2 regions of the Cobetia sp. 2AS genome follow, and region 2 is predicted to be linked to the other one. Evidence: riboswitches for the same ligand, from Rfam matches in the RefSeq annotation. Region 2 holds a riboswitch; the other holds the start of a gene.
The links. A riboswitch is a leader RNA that binds a small molecule or an ion and turns the genes downstream of it on or off. The one in region 2 is predicted to bind thiamine pyrophosphate.
Positions count from the first base shown of each region.

Region 1: it holds a riboswitch for thiamine pyrophosphate, as region 2 does, so the genes downstream of both, QD356_RS03100 (ABC transporter ATP-binding protein) here and thiC (phosphomethylpyrimidine synthase ThiC) in region 2, are expected to answer to the same signal.

Region 1 is NZ_JARWKQ010000001.1:720,244-730,772, forward strand. It holds gene QD356_RS03085 (MFS transporter) at 1-1,260, shown strand, start outside; gene QD356_RS03090 (ABC transporter substrate-binding protein) at 1,374-2,678, opposite strand; gene QD356_RS03095 (ABC transporter permease) at 2,861-3,628, opposite strand; gene QD356_RS03100 (ABC transporter ATP-binding protein) at 3,625-4,377, opposite strand; TPP riboswitch at 4,436-4,549, opposite strand; gene QD356_RS03105 (hypothetical protein) at 4,727-5,692, shown strand; gene QD356_RS03110 (potassium/proton antiporter) at 5,830-7,539, shown strand; gene QD356_RS03115 (GGDEF domain-containing protein) at 7,737-8,861, shown strand; gene QD356_RS03120 (DEAD/DEAH box helicase) at 9,007-10,218, opposite strand; tRNA gene QD356_RS03125 (tRNA-Ser) at 10,441-10,529, opposite strand, start outside.
Region 2 is NZ_JARWKQ010000004.1:45,424-55,952, forward strand. It holds gene QD356_RS12045 (lysophospholipid acyltransferase family protein) at 1-648, shown strand, start outside; gene QD356_RS12050 (sugar dehydrogenase) at 719-2,065, shown strand; gene QD356_RS12055 (TIGR04283 family arsenosugar biosynthesis glycosyltransferase) at 2,597-3,307, shown strand; gene QD356_RS12060 (TIGR04282 family arsenosugar biosynthesis glycosyltransferase) at 3,324-4,025, shown strand; TPP riboswitch at 4,160-4,286, shown strand; gene tenA (thiaminase II) at 4,433-5,092, shown strand; TPP riboswitch at 5,253-5,393, shown strand; gene thiC (phosphomethylpyrimidine synthase ThiC) at 5,520-7,529, shown strand; gene QD356_RS12075 (peptidylprolyl isomerase) at 7,657-7,935, opposite strand; gene QD356_RS12080 (phasin family protein) at 8,136-8,504, opposite strand; gene QD356_RS12085 (nuclease-related domain-containing protein) at 8,971-10,266, opposite strand; gene QD356_RS12090 (GNAT family N-acetyltransferase) at 10,386-10,529, opposite strand, start outside.

The DNA of each region.
Region 1 (10,529 bases), on a different contig from region 2:
CCGAGCCGTCACTCCGAAAATCGTCAGCCGGCCGCGAGCGAGCGGGTCATCCCGCCGGTGACCACCCACGAGCGCCTGGTGGTGGCACTGGTCACCCTGCTGCAGTTCGCCGTCATCATGGGCTTCACCATGGTGATGGCGCTGGGCCCCGACTTTGCCACCTCGCTGGGCATTCCGCTGGATCACCTTGGCTATATCGTCGGCAGTTATCCGCTGGCCGCCGCGGTGGGCACTCTGCTGTGGACGCGACACGCCGATCGCTTCGACCGGCGCTGGGCGGTGCTGGGCTTCCTGTTCGGTGCGGCGCTCTGTCACCTGATCGCCAGCTTCGCCACCGACTTCGAGACCCTGCTGGCGGCGCGCATGCTGGGCGGACTGTTCGGCGGGCCGGCGGCGGCGACGGCGCTGGCCATCGTGATCGACGTGGTGCCGGGAGTACGCCGGGGGCGTGCCATGGGCCTGGTGATGGGCGCCTTCTCGGTGGCCTCGGTGCTGGGGCTGCCGTTTGCGCTGTGGCTGTCGCAGGGCTTCGGCTGGCAGGCGCCATTTCGCGCCGTGGCGCTGTTGGCGCTGCTGGTGTGCGGGCTGCTGGCCTGGATACTGCCGCCGATCCGCGGCCATCTCGATAACCCCGAGACGCGTCAGCGCAGCCGCAAGGGCACCACGATCCTGGCCATCCTGGCCCAGCCCGACCATCGGCTGGGGCTGGCGCTGATCGCCACGGCGATGTTCAGCAACTTCCTGGTGATTCCCAACCTGGCAAGCTATCTGCTGTTCAATCTGGGCCTGCCGCGCGAGGATCTCGGTGGGCTCTACATGATCGGTGGCGGCCTGTCGCTGGTCGGCATGCAGCTGACGGGACGGCTGTGTGATCGCTATGGCTGTGTCTGGCCGGGCACCATCACCTGCCTGATGACGGCGCTGGTCGGCTGGGCCTTCCTGCTGCATTCGCCGGGACCGTCGCTGATCTGGATCGGTTTTGGCGCCTACATGCTGTTCTCGTCGGCGCGGCGTGTGACCCAGAATACGCTCAACAGCTTCATTCCCGCCGACCACGAGCGGGCAGCCTTCACCAGCACCCAGAGTGCCGTGCAGCATCTGAGTTCTGCCGCCGGCAGCTATGTAGGCGCCGGACTGCTGGTCAGCACGCCGAGCGGCGCGTTGGAGGGCATGCCGCTGCTGGTCGCGGTGCTGATGATCGCGCTGGTGATTCAGCCGCTGCAGATTCTGTGGCTGTCGCGTCGCCTGGCACGCCGCTAGCGCTTGTGGAATAGGCACAAGACGGCGAGAGTGAGCCGGTCCTGAACCCAAAACGCCCTGTCGGAATCTCCGGCAGGGCGTTTTGCATTGGGCGCGCTCAAGCGCTCAGCGTCTCAGGGCGCGTTGACGTCGACGGCCAGGTGGCTCAGCGACTGGCGCTTCTTGATCATGCCGCGCTCGAACAGGAAGTCCTCGAAGTCACGGTAGCGGCCGGCATCCAGCGCGGCAGGACGCAGCGCGAAGCGCGGCAGGGTGGCGTACCAGGCTTCCTTGTTGAGCTCGGTATCCAGTGCCGGGTCGGAGTCGCGGAACATTTCCCAGCCCTGGTCCGGGTGATTGATGATCCAGGCGGTGGCTTCGCCGACGGCGGCGAGGAAGCCGGCGTACTGGGTCTGCTTGCGCTCGTAGCTGTCGCTGTTGGCGACGAAGATCAGCTCGTCATAGGTCGGCACGCCTTCTTCCTCGATGTAGAAGGCGCGGCCCTTGACGCCTTCCTGGGCCATCTGGGCCAGCTCGAAGTTGCGGAAGGCGCCGGTGACGGCATCGACCTTGCGCGTCAGCAGTGACGGCGTCAGCGAGAAGTTGACGTTGGTCAGCGTGATGTCATCCAGCGTCAGGCCGCTGTGCTGCAGCATGGTGGATAGCAGCACTTCCTCGACACCGCCGACCGAGTAGCCGACCCGCTTGCCCTTGAGGTCGGCGATCGACTGGATGTCGCTGTCGGCGCGTACCACCACCACATTCAGCGGCGTGGCGACCAGGGTGCCGATACGTACCAGCGGCAGGCCCTGATCGATCTGCAGGTGCAGCTGCGGCTGATAGCTGATGGCGATGTCGACGCGCTCGGCGGCGGCCAGCTTGGGCGGCACGCTCGGGTCGGCGGGGGCGATCAGCTCGACATCAAGGCCGTGCTTCTTGAACAGGCCCAGCTCCTGCGCCAGCACCAGCGGGGCGTGGCCGGGGTTGGTGTACCAGTCGAGCATGACCTTGAACTGCGTCAATGGCTGCTCGGCGGTGGCAGCGTCCTTGGTAGCGTCATTGGCAACGTCCTTGGAGTCAGCATCAGCGCTCTGTTCGTCGCTGGCGGCTGGCGGGGCATCCGCGGTCGGTTCAGTACCGTTCTTCGCCTGTTCGGCGGCGCCGGCGGTCGCTTCGACGGCTTCCTGGCTTGCCACCGGCGCCGAGGCGGCCGAGTCGCCGTTCACTCCGACCTCGGCCTGTTGAGCGACGATTTCCGGCGCTGACTGGGTGCTGGTGGCGGGTTCTGCCTCGGCGGCGTGGGCCGACATGGCGGTGGCTGGCAGGCTGCTCAGGCACAGCGTGGTCAGCAGGGTGGCGAAGGCGGTGGACAGCAGTGAGGCACGCGGTGAACGTGTCGGCTGCGCTTTGCGCCGTGGCGCCGATGACGAAAGAGACATGGCGGAGTTCCTTGTGATCACAGGGTAGTGGTGCTGCCGTTCGTGGGCGGCAGTCGTCAGGCTCATGCAATTTGTGTCGAGCGTCGTTGCGTCTTTCGGTAACGCGATCTTGCGGTCATGCGGTCATGCAGTGTCTGCCCGAAGGCCAGTCGTCTTGACCCGGGTGTATCAGCTCAGGCGTGTCAGCTCAGACGTGTCAGCCGGTCGCGGTGCCATGGCATCAGGGCGCGCAGCAGCGCATCCAGCGAGAAATAGAGCAGCAGGGAGAAGGCGACCAGCACCAGCAGGGCGGCGAACATCAGGTCGATTTCCATGCGCGCGTTGGCGTTGAGCATCAGATAGCCCAGCCCCTGACTGGCACCGGCCCATTCCCCGATGACGGCGCCGATGGGGGCGGCGGTCGCGGCCATGCGAATGCCGGAGGCCAGTGCCGGCAGCGCGGCGGGCAGCTGGATGTGGATCAGTCGGCGCCATGGGCTGGCACCCAGGGTATGGGCAAGATCCAGCCAGCCCTGTCGGGTCTGACGCAGGCCGTCGTAGCCGGTGGAGGCGACCGGGAAATAGATGATCAACGTCGCCATCACCACCTTGGACAGCATGTCATAGCCGAGCCACAGCACCAGCAGCGGCGCGATCGCGAACAGCGGTATCACCTGGCTGATCAGCAGCATCGGCAGCAGCGTGCGGCGCAGGCGGGGAATGAAGGCCAGCGCCAGCGCGGTGGCAAGGCCGAGCAGAATGCCCAGCACCAGCCCGGCCAGTATCTCGCTGATGGTGACGCCAGCGTGATGGGCCAGCAGCGGCGCCTTCTGGATCAGTACCTCGAGCACGGCCTGCGGTGTGGGCAGAATGTAGGGTGGTACGGCGGTGACGGCAATGATCAGCTGCCACAGCCCCAGCAGGAGCAGCGCGCTGATGACGAGGTGACGCATGGCGTGCAGACGTTTCATGCGGCCTCCTCGCTATCACGCAGGCGGGCGATCAGTTGCGCCTGCGCCGGTGGCAGGGCCGGGTCATCCAGCGGCACCGGGCGTGCGGCGCCAAGCCCCGGCAGGCGTTCCAGCTCGGCGCCGTGGCCCGGGATGCGCGAGGGGCGCAGCACCAGCAGTTGATCGGCAAGGCGCAATGCCTCCAGCGGGTCATGGGTCACCATCAGGACGGTGCGGCCCCTGAGCAGGCGGCTGGCCAGATCATGCAGCTCCAGACGGGTGATGGCATCCACCGCCGAGAACGGCTCATCCATCATCACGACCGGTGCCTGCTGGTAAAGCGTGCGGGCGAGGGCGACGCGCTGGCGCTGACCGCCGGAGAGGGCGTCCGGCCAGGCCTGCTCACGGCCCTCAAGCCCGACCGCGGCCAGCAGCTCATGGGCAAGCTTGCGATTGCGCGGCCGCCGGCGCAGGTCATCGCCCAGCCACAGGTTGTCGATGACGCGCCGCCACGGCAGCAGCAGGTCCTGCTGCGCCATCCAGGCCACGCGGTCGGTCAGCGGCTGACCGTCATCGGTGGCGAGGTCGAGCTGGTGGAGGTCTGACATCTCCAGGCCGGCCAGCAGGCGCAGCAGCGAACTCTTGCCGCAGCCGGAGCGCCCAAGCAGTGCCGTCCAGCTACCGGCCTCCAGACGCGCGGAAATATCGCGGAACAGCGTGTGGCCGGCGTAATCGATTCGTGCGTTGTTGAGGGTGAGTCCCAGCGACACAGGCAATTCCGTGGTCAGGCGGCGTGCCGGCAGGAGGAAGCAGGTGACGCGCCATGCAGGGCACGCGTCGGGGATTCCCTCCGCCGGTATCAACCGGATCAGGTTCCAGGGGTTGTCGCGCGACGTATCGCTGCGGCTCTCAGCCCATCCTCGGGCACCCCCATCCAGGCCGACAGTGTAACGTCACTGTCTTGCCGGTGTCTTGTCCGACGCGGGTCAGGTGGGCAGGGCAGGCGGGCAGGGCAGGCGGTGGCTTTCCTGAGTGGGGCGAAACGGACTATGCCGATGTGCCACGCCTTGGGTATGCTGAGGTTTACTGTAACAAGACGTGTAGCCCAAGGAGATCATCATGCCCGACACACCGGATCTCTCGACCTGTTCCAGTTATCCCGTTCCCCCGCGGCGGCCGAGCACGGCTGAGGCCGTTGGCGAGCCGCGTCCCGTGCCCAGGGGCTGGCCCGAGGAGTCACTGACCCGCCGGCTCTCGACCTATCTGGGCCAACCGCTCGAGCCGCTGGCACTCGCCTGGCCGGATAGCGCCAACTGGCTATGGCGCCAGCGTGGCGGCACGCCCGGCCTCATCAAGCTGGCGCGCACCGGCCCAGACCATGACCCCTTCTGGCGCGCCATGCGCGGGGTCTTCGGCGCCGATCGCTGGGCGACCCCGGAGGGCCTGACGCGACTGGCGGGCGCCTTGCCCGCGCGCCTGCCGATTCCGCCGCTGCCCCTGACCTTTCTCGGGCGTCTCGATGGCGCGCCCATCTGGCACCTGCCGTGGTCCAGCGGGCAGCCGAGTGATCTCAGCATCACCTTCTGTGAGCTGCTGGGCGACCAGCTCGGTCGCCTGCATCAGGATACGGTGTCGGGCTTCGGTCAGCCGCTGGCGCAGCCAATGCCGCTATTGCACTGGAATACCCGTGTCACGCGCTTTCTCGCCCATCACCCGCGTTGCGCGGAACTCGGCACGCTGCTCAAGCGCACCTTCCCGGCACCGACTCGCGCGGTGTGGTGTCTGCCGGACATGCGCGCCGATCAATACCTGTGCGCTGCCACCGGCTGGGTATGGAGCGATTGGGAGGCGCTGGTGTGGGCACCGATCGAGTTCGACTGGGCGCTGGTGGAGTTGCTGCTGGAAACGCCGGAGCAGCGTCAGGCCTTCATGAAGGGCTATTCGCGCCATGGGCGCATGATCGATCTCGATGGCCAGCGTGAGCTGTGTCGTGCGCTGTTGTGGGCGATGGAGGCCTTCGGTCCGCGGTCCTATGCTGAGCTTGCGGCAGCCCCGGCCTGGGTCTCGCCGCGCAGCCTGGCGTGAAATCCGCGTGCTGCACACTGCAAGTACATGAAAGGTGTGAAATTTCTCTGCAGCCCCATCGCTGACATGGAATACTGTGGGTGAGTCGTCGTGGACGTCACTCGAGATCTGATGTAGGGCTTGGCGGGGGAGCACTCGTGGTAGAGAACCTGAATTATTATTTCTTGCTGGCAGGCACGCTGATCGCCTTGAGCGTGTTGGCCAGCCGCGTCTCGGCGCGTCTTGGCATGCCGCTGCTACTGCTGTTCCTCGGCCTTGGCATGCTGGCGGGTGAAGATGGCGTGCTGGGCATCCAGTTCGACGACGCCTCATCCGCTTACATGATCGGTAACCTGGCGCTGGCGCTCATTTTGCTCGATGGCGGCCTGCGCACACGGCTGTCCACGTTTCGTGCCGGCCTGAAACCGGCGCTGGTGCTGGCCACCGTCGGGGTCTTCATGACCAGCGGCCTGGTGGGCCTTCTGGCCATGTGGCTGTTTGACCTCACCCTGATCGAAGGCCTGCTGGTCGGGGCCATCGTCGGCTCCACCGATGCCGCGGCGGTCTTCTCGCTGCTGGGCGGCCAGGGTGTCCACCTCAATGAGCGTGTCGGTGCGACGCTGGAAATCGAGTCCGGCACCAACGACCCGATGGCGATCTTCCTGACCATCACGCTGGCCGAGATCCTGACCGGTCAGCTCTCCGGTGTCGCGTCGGGCATCATGAGCTTCCTGCTGCAGTTCGGTGTCGGCGCCGCCATGGGCATCGCCGGCGGCTGGCTGATCGCCCGCCTGATGCGCTATCTGGACCTCGCGCCCGGCCTCTATTCGCTGCTGGCGCTGGCGCTGGGCTTGAGCCTGTTCGCCACCACCAACGAGATGGGCGGCAGCGGTTTCCTCGCCATCTATCTGTGCGGCCTGATGATCGGCAATCACCCCGGCCGGCATCTGGAGCACATCCTGCCGGTGCATGATGGTCTGGCGCATCTCTCGCAGATCGTGCTGTTCCTGATGCTGGGCCTTTTGGTCTCGCCCTCGACCATGCTGCAGTTCGCGCTGCCGGCCGCCATCCTCAGCGTGGCGTTGATTCTGGTGGTGCGCCCGCTGGCGGTCATCCTGTGTCTCAAGCCGTTCTTCCGCTTCCGCTGGCGTGAGTTGTGGTTCATCAGCTGGGTCGGATTGCGAGGGGCGGTGCCGATCGTGCTGGCGATCTTCCCGGTGATCACCGGGGTCGAGAATGCCGGTCTCTACTTCAATGTCGCCTTCTTCGTGGTCATCATCTCGCTGCTGGTGCAGGGCTCGTCGCTGGCGCCGATGGCGCGCAAGCTGAGGGTGGTGGTGCCACCGGGCGCACAGCCCAGTCGCCGCAACCTGCTCGGCATCATGCCGGTCAATGACTATGAGATGCTGGTCTATCGCGTCGACAACACGGCGCTGGAAGGCGTGGCGCTGCGCATGTTGCGCTTCCCGTCGGGGGCCAAGGTAGGGGCGCTGTTCCGCAATAAGGTGCTGATCCACCCCAAGGGCAGCACCTGTCTGCATCAGCAGGATGTGCTGTGCGTGGTGGGGCGCTCGTGTGATGTGCCGAGCCTCAACCGCATGTTCAATGGCGAGAGTCTGCAGCACGAGCAGCGCGCCTTCTTCGGGACCTTCACGCTGGAAGGCGATGCCAACATGCAGGATATCGCCGATGTCTACGGCTTGACGCTCTCCCAGGGCGAGCACCACCTGACCATCGCCGAGTTCATCACCCGTCGGGTCGGCGGGGTGCCGGTGGTCGGCGACGATGTCGACTGGCATGGCATCCACTGGGTGGTGAACGAGGTGGAAGGCAATCGCATCACCAAGGTCGGCCTGCGACTGCACTGAGCCTGAGTCCGTGTCAGGGCCTGAGCCTGTGTCTGCACCTGCGCCTGCGCTTCACACACTACGACGCCCCCATTGCACTGCGTGTAATGGGGGCGTCGTGTTTGGACTCATCAATATCGTATTCTGTTGATGTCAGGCCAATTTGTCCGTGACAGCGCCTGGCCACCGATTGTGGCCAGCGACAAGGAGGTGACTACATGGCCAGCCCACATCCTCATCTCGCGGGCTTTCTGCGACGATTCGAGCAATTCCCGCCCGGACTCACGGCGGATGAGAAGACCTTTCATGCTACCTTCAACGTGGTCTACGTGCTGGCGGTCAGTTGCCATCTGCTCTACGCCATCCTGCTGTTGTGGCTGGGCGAGATGGGCATTCTGGCGCTGAATCTGGCGATGCTGATCGTCGATCTGGTCTGCCTGCAGCTGCACCGTGCTCGCCGTGAAGCCCTGGCGGCCACGCTGATGGCGTTGGGCACCTGCGCGCAGATCAGCTTCTCGCTGCGCTATTTCGGCTCGGAGGCCGGGTTCGACTACTTCTACTTCGGCGCCTTGCTGTGCATCTACTCGATCCGCATGTCGTTCATGCGGCGCGTTCTTCTGTGTGCCGCCTGCCTGAGCATGCCGCTGCTGGCCTACATCATCCTGATGCTGGAAGGGCCGACCAATCCGCTGCCCGCTGGTTGGATGCTGGCATTTCGCATCATCAATCTGGGCGTCTTGACCATCTTCTTCACGCTGGTGCTGGTGCAGATGGGCTGGTCGGTGGAGCGCCTGCAGCAGCGTTTCGAGACGGGAGGGCGCTTCGATGCGCTGACCGGCGCCCTGAGTCGCGCCGAGCTGGTCGACAGCGGGCGTGGCATGTTGATCAACAACGGGGCGCTGAGCGTGATGATGGTCGATGTCGACCATCTGGCGCTGATCAACGAGACCTGGGGTCGCCAGGCCGGTGATCAGGTGCTCAAGGAGCTGGTGCGGCGCATGCGCAGCATCCTGCGCGGGGAGGACCTGGTCGGGCGCTATGGCGGCGAGGAGTTCGTGCTGTTGTGCCCGGGGCTGCATGGCGAGCGCGTCGATCAGGTGGCAGAGCGTCTGTGCAAGGGCGCCTCGGCGTTGCCGTTCGTCATCAATGACGGCCTCAACAGTCTGGATGTCAATCTGTCGATCGGTGTCGCCCAGCGCCAGTCCGGCGACAAGGACCTGGAAGGCCTGATCGCCAAGGCCGACGTCAATCTGTTCCGCGCCAAGCAGGACGGCGGCAATGGCTTCGTCAGTGACACCCAGCTGGGCCCCGTGGGTGGGCCGGGCATCGCCGTCATCAATTGAGCGCAAAGCTCTGTAAGCAGAGCTTTGCGCATAGAGATTTGCGAACAAAGCTTGGTATACAACCCAGCACGCCCCCGGAGAATGACGTTCATGTCTCCGGGGGCGTGCGTGTGTCAGGGCGTTATCAGGCTTGCCTTGAGAAGAGTCAGCGGCGGTTGGACTGGCGACGACGGCCCTTGCTTGCGGACTTGGGGGCATAGTCGCTGTTCGAGGCCGGCACCGCGAGCTTGGGCGCAAAGCCTTCCACGACTTCGCGCGTCACGAAATAGCCCAGATGCTGCTCGATGGCGCACAGGTTGCGGAAGTCATCACGCGAGACCAGCGAGATGGCTTCACCGCTGGCTCCGGCACGACCGGTACGCCCGATGCGGTGGACATAATCCTCGGCGGCGTCCGGCAGGTCATAGTTGACCACGCGCTGGAGGTCATCGATGTCGATGCCCCGCGCGGCAACGCCGGTGGCCACGAGATACTTGATGGTGCCGGCCTTGAAGTCGGCCAGCAGCTGCTCGCGCATTGCCTGGCTGCGACCGCTGTGGAAGGACTCGGCGGCGATGTCACGCTTCTCCAGCTGACTCACCAGCTTGGCGGCGCCACGCTTGGTCTCGATGAAGATCAGCGCCTGCTGCCACTGTTTCTCGTGAATCAGATGGCTCAGAAGGGCGGACTTGAACTCCTTGTCGACCGTGATCAGATACTGGCTGATATCCGGCGCGGTGATGTTCTCCGGTGCGACCATGATCTCGACGGCGTCCGTCACAGCGGTCTTGGCGAGCACGCGCACCTGGGCCGAGAGCGTGGCCGAGAACAGCAGGTTCTGGCGCTCCCTGGGCAGCTTCTCGACGATCTTGTTGATATCGGCGATGAAGCCCATGTCGAGCATGCGGTCCGCTTCGTCGATGACGAGGGTGCGTGTCTCGTCGAGGTGGATCGCGCGGCGGGTCAGCATATCCAGCAGGCGGCCGGGCGTCGCCACCAGGATGTCCACGCCCTCGATCAGGCGCTGTTGCTGGGGTTCGATCTCCACGCCGCCATACATCGCCATGGAGCTGACTTCCAGATACCTGGAGTAGTGCTGGATGTTGTCTTCGACCTGAATCGCCAGCTCCCGCGTCGGCGTCAGGATGACGGCATGTACGCGCTTGGCGCGTACCTTGGGCGCCTGCTGCAGGGTCTGCAGGATGGGCAGCACGAAGCTTGCCGTCTTGCCGGTACCCGTCTGGGCGGCGGCGATCAGGTTGTCACCGGCCAGCACGACGGGGATCGCCTTCTCCTGGATGGGAGTCGGGGTCTGGTAGCCTTGCTCGGTGACGGCCTTGACGATGGAATCGCTCAAACCAAGGGCAGAAAATGGCATGGTGTCTCGACTTGTCTAAAGGGGGAGGGGCAAGCGCACATTCTGCGGCAAGGAATGTCTGGCGCAGTGATGCTCACTGTAGCCGAAAGTCCGCTGACGGCCCGGCGCATCATTGGCCATCGCTGCTCAGGCAGGGTAGCGAAGTGGCGGCGATGGGCGCTGCGCGGCAACAATGAAAAAGCCCCGCCTACCTGAAGTAGACGGGGCTTTCGGAATTCAAGGTGGTGGAGGGACAGGGATTCGAACCCTGGGTAGGCTATTAACCTACGCCGGTTTTCAAGACCGGTGCATTCAACCGCTCTGCCATCCCT
Region 2 (10,529 bases):
ATCGTGCTGGCGCCGCACTTCGGCAACTGGGAAGTGCTCAATTTCTGGCTCTCCAGCCACTTCCCGTTCACCGCCATGTACGAGCCGCCCAAGTTCGAGCGCCTCGACCCGATCATCCGCAATGGTCGTGAACGCATGGGCGCGAGCCTGGTGCCCACCAACTCGCGCGGCGTGGCCGCCTTGCTCAAGGCACTCAAGCGCGCCGAAGCGATCGGCATACTGCCGGATCAGGAGCCGGGCCGTGGCAGCGGCGTCTTCGCCGACTTCTATGGCCGCCCCGCCTATACCGCCACCCTGCTGCCCAAGCTGGTGGCGAGAACCGATGCGCGCGTCGTCACCGGTGTCGCCCAGCGTCTGGAAGACGGCCATGGCTTCGCCATCCACTTCCTCGCTGCGGATGAGGGAGTCTATTGCGAAGAGGAAGTCGCCTCGGCACGCGGGGTGAATGCCTCGGTGGAAGCGGCGATCGCCTTGGCGCCGGCTCAGTATCAGTGGGAATACAAGCGCTGGCGCAAGAGCCCGCAGGAAATGGAGCAACAACCGGGCTGGCAGGAATCCCGCTTCTATGCGCGCACCTATTCCTTCTTCTCGCTCAAGGGCTGGCGCCGCTATTTCAAGCATCGCCGCAAGGCCAGCAAGCGCGGCTGAGGGCAGCACTGGCACATCAGGCCATCAGCTCCCAGACTGAATGCGCATGGCTCAATGACAGGAGGCAAGGATGCCGATCGAGACTCACACCGCTCACCTCACAAGCGCATCGCCCCGTCGTCCCTCACTGTCCCGGGCGGAGCCGGCACGCCTGATGACAGGCTTGGCGACAAGTGTGGCAACAAGAGTGACGGCACGTCTGGTCGCAAGTGCCGCGGCGGCCTGTCTCGCATTGTCTCTGCCGGTCCAGGCAGAGACAGGCACTTCTTCACTGTTGTTGGTGAGCGCTCAGCAAGTGCCCAGTGATGCCCCAGCGCTCAAGCTGCCTGAGGGCGCCACGCTCGAACGGCTGGCCTCGCTCGACAGCCCACGCATGCTGCACCTCACTGATGCTGGCGAGCTGCTGATCGGTTCGCGGGCCGAGCGTGTCTATCGCGCTCAGCTGACGCCGGACGGCAACCTCTCTGCCGTGAAGACGCTGGTTGAACTGTCGGGCTACCCTCACTCGCTGGTGGTGCGCAGTGACAAGCTCTATGTCGCGACCACCGCCGCCTTGCTGGTCGCCGACTATTCACCCGGCGAGGCTCTCACCCGCGATGACTTTCGTGAGCTGATCGCCCTGCCCGGCGGCGGTGGCCACAACTCGCGCACCTTGAGTCTCGGGCCAGATGGTGGCCTCTATCTGGCGCTGGGCATCCAGGGCAATTGCTCGAATCAATACCTTGCAGGCAGCGAGCAGGGCTACTCCTTCAGTGAACGCCGCGGTGGCGTGCTGCGCCTTGAGGAATCCGGCGATGCCCCGCACTGGCAGCCCTGGGCCAGCGGGCTGCGCAACCCGGTAGGCCTCGCCTGGCAGCTGGGCATGGAAGATGAGCCGCGTCTGCTGGCCACCAACAACGGCCCCGACCACTGGGGCTATGAGCAACCTCGCGAGCTGGTGGTTGCTGCCCGCGAAGGCAGCTTCCATGGCATGCCCTGGTATCAGTGGGTCGATGGCCGCTGGCAGGCGGATGATTGCATCACGAGCGATTCACCGCGTGAGCGTGACGAGATTGCGCCGCCGCTGGCCGAGATCCCCGCTCGCAGTGCACCGATGGGAATCGCGGTGGTACCGCCAGAGCATCCATTGGCTGCAGACATGGATGTCGTGGTGGCAGTCCACGGCAGCTGGGGCACGGCGCCCTCCGGCAACGCCGCGGGTGACCCGGCCAGCCGCCGTGAGCCTCGCCTGCTGGGCCTCAAGCTGGCGACGCCAGACACTGCAGCACGCCTGGTGCCAGTGCTGACCGGTCTGCAGGACAGCAGTAGCGGTCAGCGCTGGATTCGCCCGCTCGATGTCCTGTTCGGCCCTGATGGCAGCCTGTACTTCACCTCAGATAGCGGCGCGGCTGGCCTCTATCGCCTCACCTTCGATTGATGGCCTGACCTCCAGCAGAACGGGCTTTTGATAACCGAGGCCCTGGCCCTTATTCACGCGCTCTCTCCAAGCCCTCTCTCCAAGCCCTCCTCTCCAAGCCCTCTTCTCCAAGCCCTCTTCTCCAAACCCTCTCTTCCGGCTCTCTTTCCAGGAGCTGTCTGGCAGAGGGCCTATGAATGCAGCGCTTGCCTGCTGCAGACTCAGAGACCTGCCTTGCATGCCCCGCCTTCGAATTACAGAAATGTAGTCCTGTATCCCCGCATGCACCCAATGGCCAGCTAGGCATTGTGTGGCCATGGAGCGACACTGGGTCGACGCCAAGCGTTTAATGAACGATGACGCGTTGAGAGAGCGTCTCTCGCCCGTGCATCCAGCCTACGAACTCCTGCGTATGATCCAACGAATACGCCATCGTCGGAGCCTGCCGCCATGAACCAGCCGCCACCCCCAGCATCACGGACGCCCGCCAACCGGGACTCCCTGTCGAGCACATGCACGCACCTGACGCGCGCTCCCTGGCTGAGCATCGTGATGCCGGTGCATGACGAGGCAGCCGGCATCGTGCAAACCCTGATTGCCCTGAGTCGCCTGCGCGCGGGGGGTGACTGTGAAGTGATCGTGGTGGATGGCGGCTCTACGGATGACACCCCCTCACTGGCCCGACCGCTGTGTGATGTCGTGCTGAACAGTGAGCCGGGCCGGGCACGCCAGATGAATGCCGGAGCTGCACGTGCACGCGGAGAATGGCTGCTGTTTCTGCATGCCGATACCGACTTGCCCGACAATGCGCTGGCATTGCTGAAAGAGGCCGTCACGACGCATCGCCGCAGCGACTGGGGCCGCTTCGATGTCAGCATCAAGGGCGAGTCGCCGTGGTTACCGATGATCGCCGCCATGATGAATCTGCGCTCGCGGCTGACCAGCATCAGCACGGGCGACCAGTCCCAGTTCGTGCAGCGCTCGACCTTCGAGGCCATCGGCGGCTTTGCCGACATGCCACTGATGGAAGATGTCTGGCTGAGTGCCCAGCTCAAGCATCTGACCCCGCCAATGAACCTGACGGCGCGCGTCACGACCAGCGGTCGGCGCTGGGAGACCCATGGCGTCTGGCGCACCATCGTCAAGATGTGGGGACTGCGGCTGGCGGCCTGGTGTGGCGTCTCCCCTGCACGTCTGGCACGCCTCTACGGCTATCGCGCCGCAGCGCAGGCCTGTGAGCAGCGCGGCATGCCCCATGCGTGATACGGCATTGCCTACCTTGCCCACAGTTGATGCCGCGTCAGAGGTGCGCCCGACTCTCATCATCTTCGGTCGCCTGCCCATCGCCGGCCACTGCAAGACACGCCTGATCCCCGCACTCGGCCCCGAGGGCGCAGCTCGACTCTATGCGCGGATGCTGAGCCATATCGTTGACCACGCCTGCGCCGCGCGCCTCGGCAAGGTAGTGGTGATGCTGACGCCCTCTGCCGAGCCGTCGAGTCAGGCACCTGAACAGGCGGCTCTGCGGGTAGCGCTGGAAGCCCGGCTGCGAAGCGTTGTCGATGCCTCTGCCGACCTCACCTTCGAGGCGCAGCCACAGGGGGAGCTCGGTGAGCGAATGTCCCGGGCCATGGCCCGACATCTGCCCGAGGGGCCGGTGTTGCTGATGGGCTCCGACCTGCCGGCGCTGGACAGCCAGCGTCTGCGCGAGGCAGCCCATAGACTGCGCACTCACGACGCGGTGCTGCAGCCCACCGACGATGGCGGCTATGGCTTGATCGGCCTCAAGGCGCCCTGCCCGCAAGCCTTTCTGCTGCCCCGCTGGAGTCATGCCCATGTCTGCCGGGACACTTTAGAGCTGCTGGCCAAGGCCGGGAGAACGGCCGCTTGCCTGCCGGTCAGCTGGGATGTCGATGAGCCACGTGACCTTGCGCGACTGGCGCGCCACCTGCCGGCACTCATGGCCAACATTGCCGCTTGAGGCTTCCATAAATAAGCCCGCTTGAGGCTCTTCACACGTTCGACATGCCTCCCAAAGTCGTATGCATTTTTGCTCACACTGCCCTTCTTCTGCGCTGCAGGGCTGTTACACTCGCTGCATCGTGACTCATATGTCACAGCTTGACGGGGTGCCGGTAAGACCGGCTGAGATGTCATGCGCAGGCAATGTCCTTGCGTGAATGACGATCCCGCCGAACCTGATCCGGCTAGTACCGGCGTAGGGATCAAGCGCGAAGCGATGCCACTCGATATCGTCACCACTTTCTCACGGTGACTGTCGGCACCTCCCCCGCTTTTCCCCTGCTCCTGTTCCGGTACTGGCCACGCTTGCGCCAGAGACCTGTCGCCCCATCACGGGTCGTCAGCACGCTCACCGAGGGATGCGTCATGCCTAGTTTCAACGACCTGACCAGTGCCTGCGCCGAGGAATGGCGTGACTATCTCGAGCACGACTTCGTTCGCCAACTGGGCGAAGGTCGTCTGCCGGAGGAGTCCTTCCGCCATTACCTGCAGCAGGACTACCTGTTCCTGATCCACTTCGCGCGCGCCTGGGCGCTGGCCGCCTACAAGAGCCGCACCCTCGCGGAGCTGCGTCAGGCCACGGCCAGTCTCGACACCATCCTCAATACCGAGCTCGATCTGCATATCGGCTACTGCAGCGAGTGGGGCATCAGCGAGGATGACCTGAGCGAGCTGCCGGAATCGCGCGCCACCCTGGCCTATACCCGTTACGTGCTCGATTGCGGCCAGCGCGGCGACCTGCTCGATCTTCACGTGGCGCTCGCGCCCTGCCTGATCGGCTACGGCGAGATCGCCGAGTGGCTGCTCGATCAGGACACCACCGAGATCGAGAACAATCCATACGCGGACTGGATCGCGATGTACTCAAGCGATGACTTCAAGGAAGCCGTCGAAGCCGAGCGTGAATGGCTGGATGCGCGTCTCTCGGAGGTCTCGGAGCGCCGACTGGGTGAACTGGTCGATGTCTTCCGGGACGCCACGCGACTCGAGATCGACTTCTGGCAGATGGGCCTCGATCGCGCTTGAGGCATCACAGACTGACGTCCCGGCGCTCGCCATGAGCCGCTCGGGATGACGCCATCCTCCACGGATGGCATGGCTGACAGGCCAACAGAGCCTGGATGCGAGAATGCTCCCCGGGGCAAGCCTGACGCTTCGGGCAACACCCTCTCGCATTGAAATCTGAACACGCTTGACGGGGTGCCGGTGGAACCGGCTGAGATCCTGCATGCATGCTTCGCCGCCCTGACGCGCGAGCTTGCCAGCAAGGGGTCCCGTGGAACCTGAACCGGTTAGGACCGGCGTAGGAATCAAGCTGATGGCCAGCCGCTGCGCGCGGCCGCCTCGCTCCCGGGCCACCTGTTGGCAAGGAGTCGGCGACGACCATCCTCTCCCTGCGCACGGTCTTCCCATGATGACGTCAGCCGTGACGTCGCCCTTTGAGGAGACCTGCATGAGCACTGCCCCGACGACACAAGACCCGCAAGCCATCAACGCCGCCGAGTCACCGCTCGGCTCGCAGCCTGATGCTGCCCCCAAGGCACGCGCGCGTGCCGGTCGCAAGGATGGCAGCCGCCACCTCGCCAGCGAAGCACAGGTCGACGCCGCCGCCATCGCGCCGCTGAGCGGCTCGCGCAAGATCTATATCGAAGGCTCCCGCCCGGACATCCGCGTGCCCATGCGCGAGATCGGCTGCTCGCCGACCCAGACCTCCAGCGGTCTGGAAGAGAACCCCCCGATCGTCGTCTACGATACCTCCGGCCCCTACACCGATCCGGCGGTCGAGATCGACATCCGCCAGGGTCTGGCGCCGCTGCGCGAGAAGTGGATCGAGGAACGCGGTGATACCGAACAGCTCAATCAGCTGAGCAGTGAATATGGCCGCGTGCGCCAGGCCGACCTGCGCCTGTCGTCACTGCGCTTCGAGCTGGACCACCGCCCGCGTCGTGCCCTGCCGGGCAAGAATGTCACCCAGCTGCACTATGCGCGCCAGGGCATCATCACCCCGGAGATGGAATACATCGCGATTCGCGAAAATCAGCGTCGCATCGCGCTGCGCGACGAATATCAAGGCAGTGAAGCGGTCGAGGCCATCCTCGGTCACCAGCACCCGGGTCACAGCTTCGGTGCCAACCTGCCTGAGGAGATCACCGCGGACTTCGTGCGCGAGGAAGTCGCACGTGGTCGCGCCATCATCCCCGCCAACATCAATCACCCGGAAAGCGAACCGATGATCATCGGCCGCAACTTCCTGGTGAAGGTCAACGGCAACCTGGGCAACTCGGCGGTCACCTCCTCCATCGAGGAAGAGGTCGACAAGATGACCTGGGCGATCCGCTGGGGTTCCGACACCGTGATGGATCTCTCGACCGGCGCCAACATCCACGAGACCCGTGAATGGATTCTGCGCAACTCTCCCGTGCCCATCGGCACGGTGCCGATCTATCAGGCGCTGGAGAAGGTCGATGGCGTGGCCGAGAACCTCGATTGGGAGATCTTCCGCGACACGCTGATCGAGCAGGCCGAGCAAGGCGTCGATTACTTCACCATCCACGCCGGCGTCCTGCTGCGCTATGTGCCGCTGACCGCCAGTCGCGTGACCGGCATCGTCTCGCGCGGCGGCTCGATCATGGCCAAGTGGTGTCTGGCGCATCACGAGGAAAGCTTCCTCTATCGCCACTTCGAGGACATCTGCGAGATCTGCAAGGCCTACGACATCAGCCTGTCACTGGGCGATGGCCTGCGCCCGGGCTCGGTGGCCGATGCCAATGACGCCGCCCAGTTCGGTGAGCTCGAGACGCTCGGCGAGCTGACCAAGATCGCCTGGCAGCACGATGTCCAGGTCATGATCGAGGGCCCGGGTCACGTGCCGATGCACCTGATCAAGGAGAACATGGACAAGCAGCTCAGCGAGTGTGACGAGGCGCCCTTCTACACCCTCGGCCCGCTGACCACCGACATCGCCCCGGGCTACGACCACATCACCTCCGGCATCGGTGCCGCGATGATCGGCTGGTTCGGCTGCGCCATGCTCTGCTACGTGACCCCCAAGGAGCACCTGGGCCTGCCCAACAAGGACGACGTCAAGACCGGCATCATCACCTACAAGATCGCCGCACATGCCGCCGATCTGGCCAAGGGTCACCCGGGCGCGCAACGCCGTGACAATGCGCTCTCCAAGGCGCGCTTCGAGTTCCGCTGGGAAGACCAGTTCAATCTCGGCCTGGACCCGGACACCGCGCGCAGCTTCCACGACGAGACGCTGCCCAAGGACTCGGCCAAGGTCGCCCACTTCTGCTCCATGTGTGGGCCGAAGTTCTGCTCGATGAAGATCACCCAGGAAGTGCGTGATTACGCCAATGAGCATGGCCTGACCGGCGATGCCGACAGCGTGATGGCCGGCATGCAGGAGCAGGCCGACAAGTTCAAGCGTGAAGGCAGCCAGCTCTATCAGGAGGTCTAGGCGAGCGCCTGATACACAGGAAAGCTGACTTTCTAAGCCACAAAAAACGCCCCGACCAGTGATGGCCGGGGCGTTTTCGTCACATCCTGCCAAACGCTCATGACATCTCATGAGCGTGACAGAAGGCTCACGTGCGGCTGGTAACTTCCAGCAGGTGATAACCGAACTGGGTCTTCACCGGGCCCTGCACGGTGTTGATCGGGGCGCTGAACACGACTTCGTCGAATTCCTTGACCATCATGCCCGGGCCGAAGGCACCCAGGTCGCCGCCACTGCGGCCGGACGGGCAGGAGGAGTGCTCGCGAGCGGCATCAGCGAAATCGCGGCCGTTCTCGATTTCGGTCTTGAGAGCTGCACACTGTTCTTCGCTGGAAACGAGAATATGACGCGCTGTGGCCTGTGCCATGTCTATCACCTGTCACTGATCGAATAAATGCCGCCGGCAATCACCGTCGGCGTGGCAGGTCATTGTGGCCCAAGGCAGCGCTCGCCGCTAGCATCGCGCGCCTCCCCACCTGCTCAGCAATACTCCAGACACGCGAACGCCCACCCGGAAGACCGGATGGGCGTTGGGGACGCTCGCCTGAGAGCGTCGGCAGCAGTCGCTTACTTGGCGACTTTCTGCATGGCCTCGGAGGCGGACTTGGCGTTGCTTTCTGCCAGTTCCTGACCTTTCTTGGCGTATTCCTGGTTCAGCTCGACCACTTTCTGGGTGTCGTTCTGCAGCTTCTCGCCCAGAGTCTTGACGGTTTCCTGCTGCTCCTTGACGAAGTTCTTCAGACCTTCGCTGTCCTTGATCTCGAGCATGGAACGCGCCTGGGTCAGGGAAGCATCAGCATAGGACTTGGTCAGTTCCATCTGTGCGCCGATCAGCTTCTCGCTGTAATCGATGCTCAGAGCGCTGAACGCACGCAGCGGAGACAGGAACATATCGTCGAACTGCTGAGCGGACTTCTCGAAGTTGGCATTGAACATGTAGGCACCCTCCAGGGTATTGGCATCACGCTGAAATGAACCGGAGCGTTGCTCCGTTCGGTTATCAGGACTGAACCGGGCTGGTGCACCGTAGTGACCGAGCCATCATTATCAAGCCGTCACTATCAAGCCGTCGCGGTCAGATAGTGCTATCGACCAGGTTCCATCCTCGCTGCAACGCAGCATAAGACAGTCTTTGTTGCACTGCAACATCAAAAACATCGCAACGACTGGTCTGTACGCCCTGGTTGATGCAGTTGCTTGATTGCACTGGAGAAAAACAATCAGAAGTCGAAAAGAAAATTGACGCCTTGGGGCCCCGTCATGCCACACACTACGCCCTGGAACGCCAGACTGGGCCAAAGTGCTGGGCCATAGGCTGGGAGGATAGAGGGCTAGGGCAGAGGGCTGGAACAGAAGCCCGAAGCTGAAAGGCTGAACTTGAGGAGAGCTCCGTGCTGCTGCCTCACAGGCATGAGCCGTCGCGACAGCGTTTGCAGAGCAGGCGCCCGCCCAGCGCGCGTGCCTGATCTGCCTGGCGACATAAGTCGACACTCTGGGTGGAAAGCCACCGCCGACAGCCCTGGCAGCGCGGCAAGCCTTCCTCATCCTGCGACTGGGCGGAAGACGCGCCCTGCTGATTGTCGGCCGCAGCCCCCGGCTGCTCGCCTGCCGCCTGCGGGCTAGCGGGGCCTTCTCGGCCATCATGATCCAGAGCCTGGTGCCCGGGCTGCCAATGCGCGGCCTGGAGCCCTCGGCCCCCAAAACCGCACTGCCGTTTCAGGGCAGCCGTAGATGTCACGCCACGCTGGACCGCCAGCGTCGTGTCATCCGACGCCCCTTCCATGTCATCGGACTCTGCCGCCATGGCAGCGCTATCGCCTGAGGCCCGCGCCAGCTCTTCAGGCGATAGCGGCGGTTGCCATAGATAGGCCAGCGGGGATACCTGAGTGGCAGCGTCGCCATCCGTCGCACGCGTGTCAGCGGCCAGGCCCAGCTCCGCCACCCAATCCGTATTAGGGGCCACATGCTGGGTCGCGATGGCGCGCCCCAGCTGGCGCAGGCGGCGCTGATCGAGGCGGTGGGTAAAACTGCGCAGCCGTGTCACGTAAGCGGTCTTGCCGCTCACCTGCAGGCACTGACGCTTGAGGCGCGCGAAGGACAGCAGCGCACGACTGTCGACGATGTCTTCCGGCGGTCGACTGACCTGAGCCGCATCGGCCACCACGATGCGATAGCGCAATTGCGGCTGCAGGGTCATCCCCAGGCGCACAGGCAACAACGAGGAGGCCTCCAGCCATTGCACGATGGCGCGGCTACGCTCAGGGATCATCTGCAAGGGACACGGCGTCACGGCATGTGCCATGACACCATCTTCGCCTGAGGGGGTCTCGCCGCCCTGCGCGACTCGTCCGCCATAGGCCAACAGCTCACCGAAGGGAGTGATCGAGAGCGTCAGATCAAAACAGGAGGCGTCCAGCACCCAGACCTGCATGAGGCTGTTGATCAGCAGGTGATCGATCTCGATCACGCCCTCTGCCTGCGCCAGCCGCACATCATGCAGCACCACCCAATCATCCCGCGTCCCCAACAAGGCATCCAGCTGGCTTGCCAGCGCACGGCGACGCGCCTGACGGGCACGTATCGCACGCAGGGCCTCCAGCACCTTGTGGCGCTCGGGCGCGGCAAGCGCAGCATCCTGCGCCAGCACCTCGAGCACCAGCAGGTCATATTCCCGTGAATCGCAGTCCTTGATCAGCATGGGCGCCTCTGGATTAGAGCATTCATATATAACTCAGTGTAGTGCTCTATTCGCAATCTTTCTTGCCTCTGACTCCGCGGGAGAATCCGCCAGCGGATAGCAGTGACGGAGACTGAGGGTCATCGCTCCTGCGCTGGCTGGGGCGCGGGCTCCCGGTAAGGCAGCATTGCCGTCACCTGCTGACGCGCCTTGCTGAGCCAGCGTGCCTCCTCCTCGACCGCCTCTGCCACCGCCTCCTGAAGCCCGGGATGCATCAGCCAATG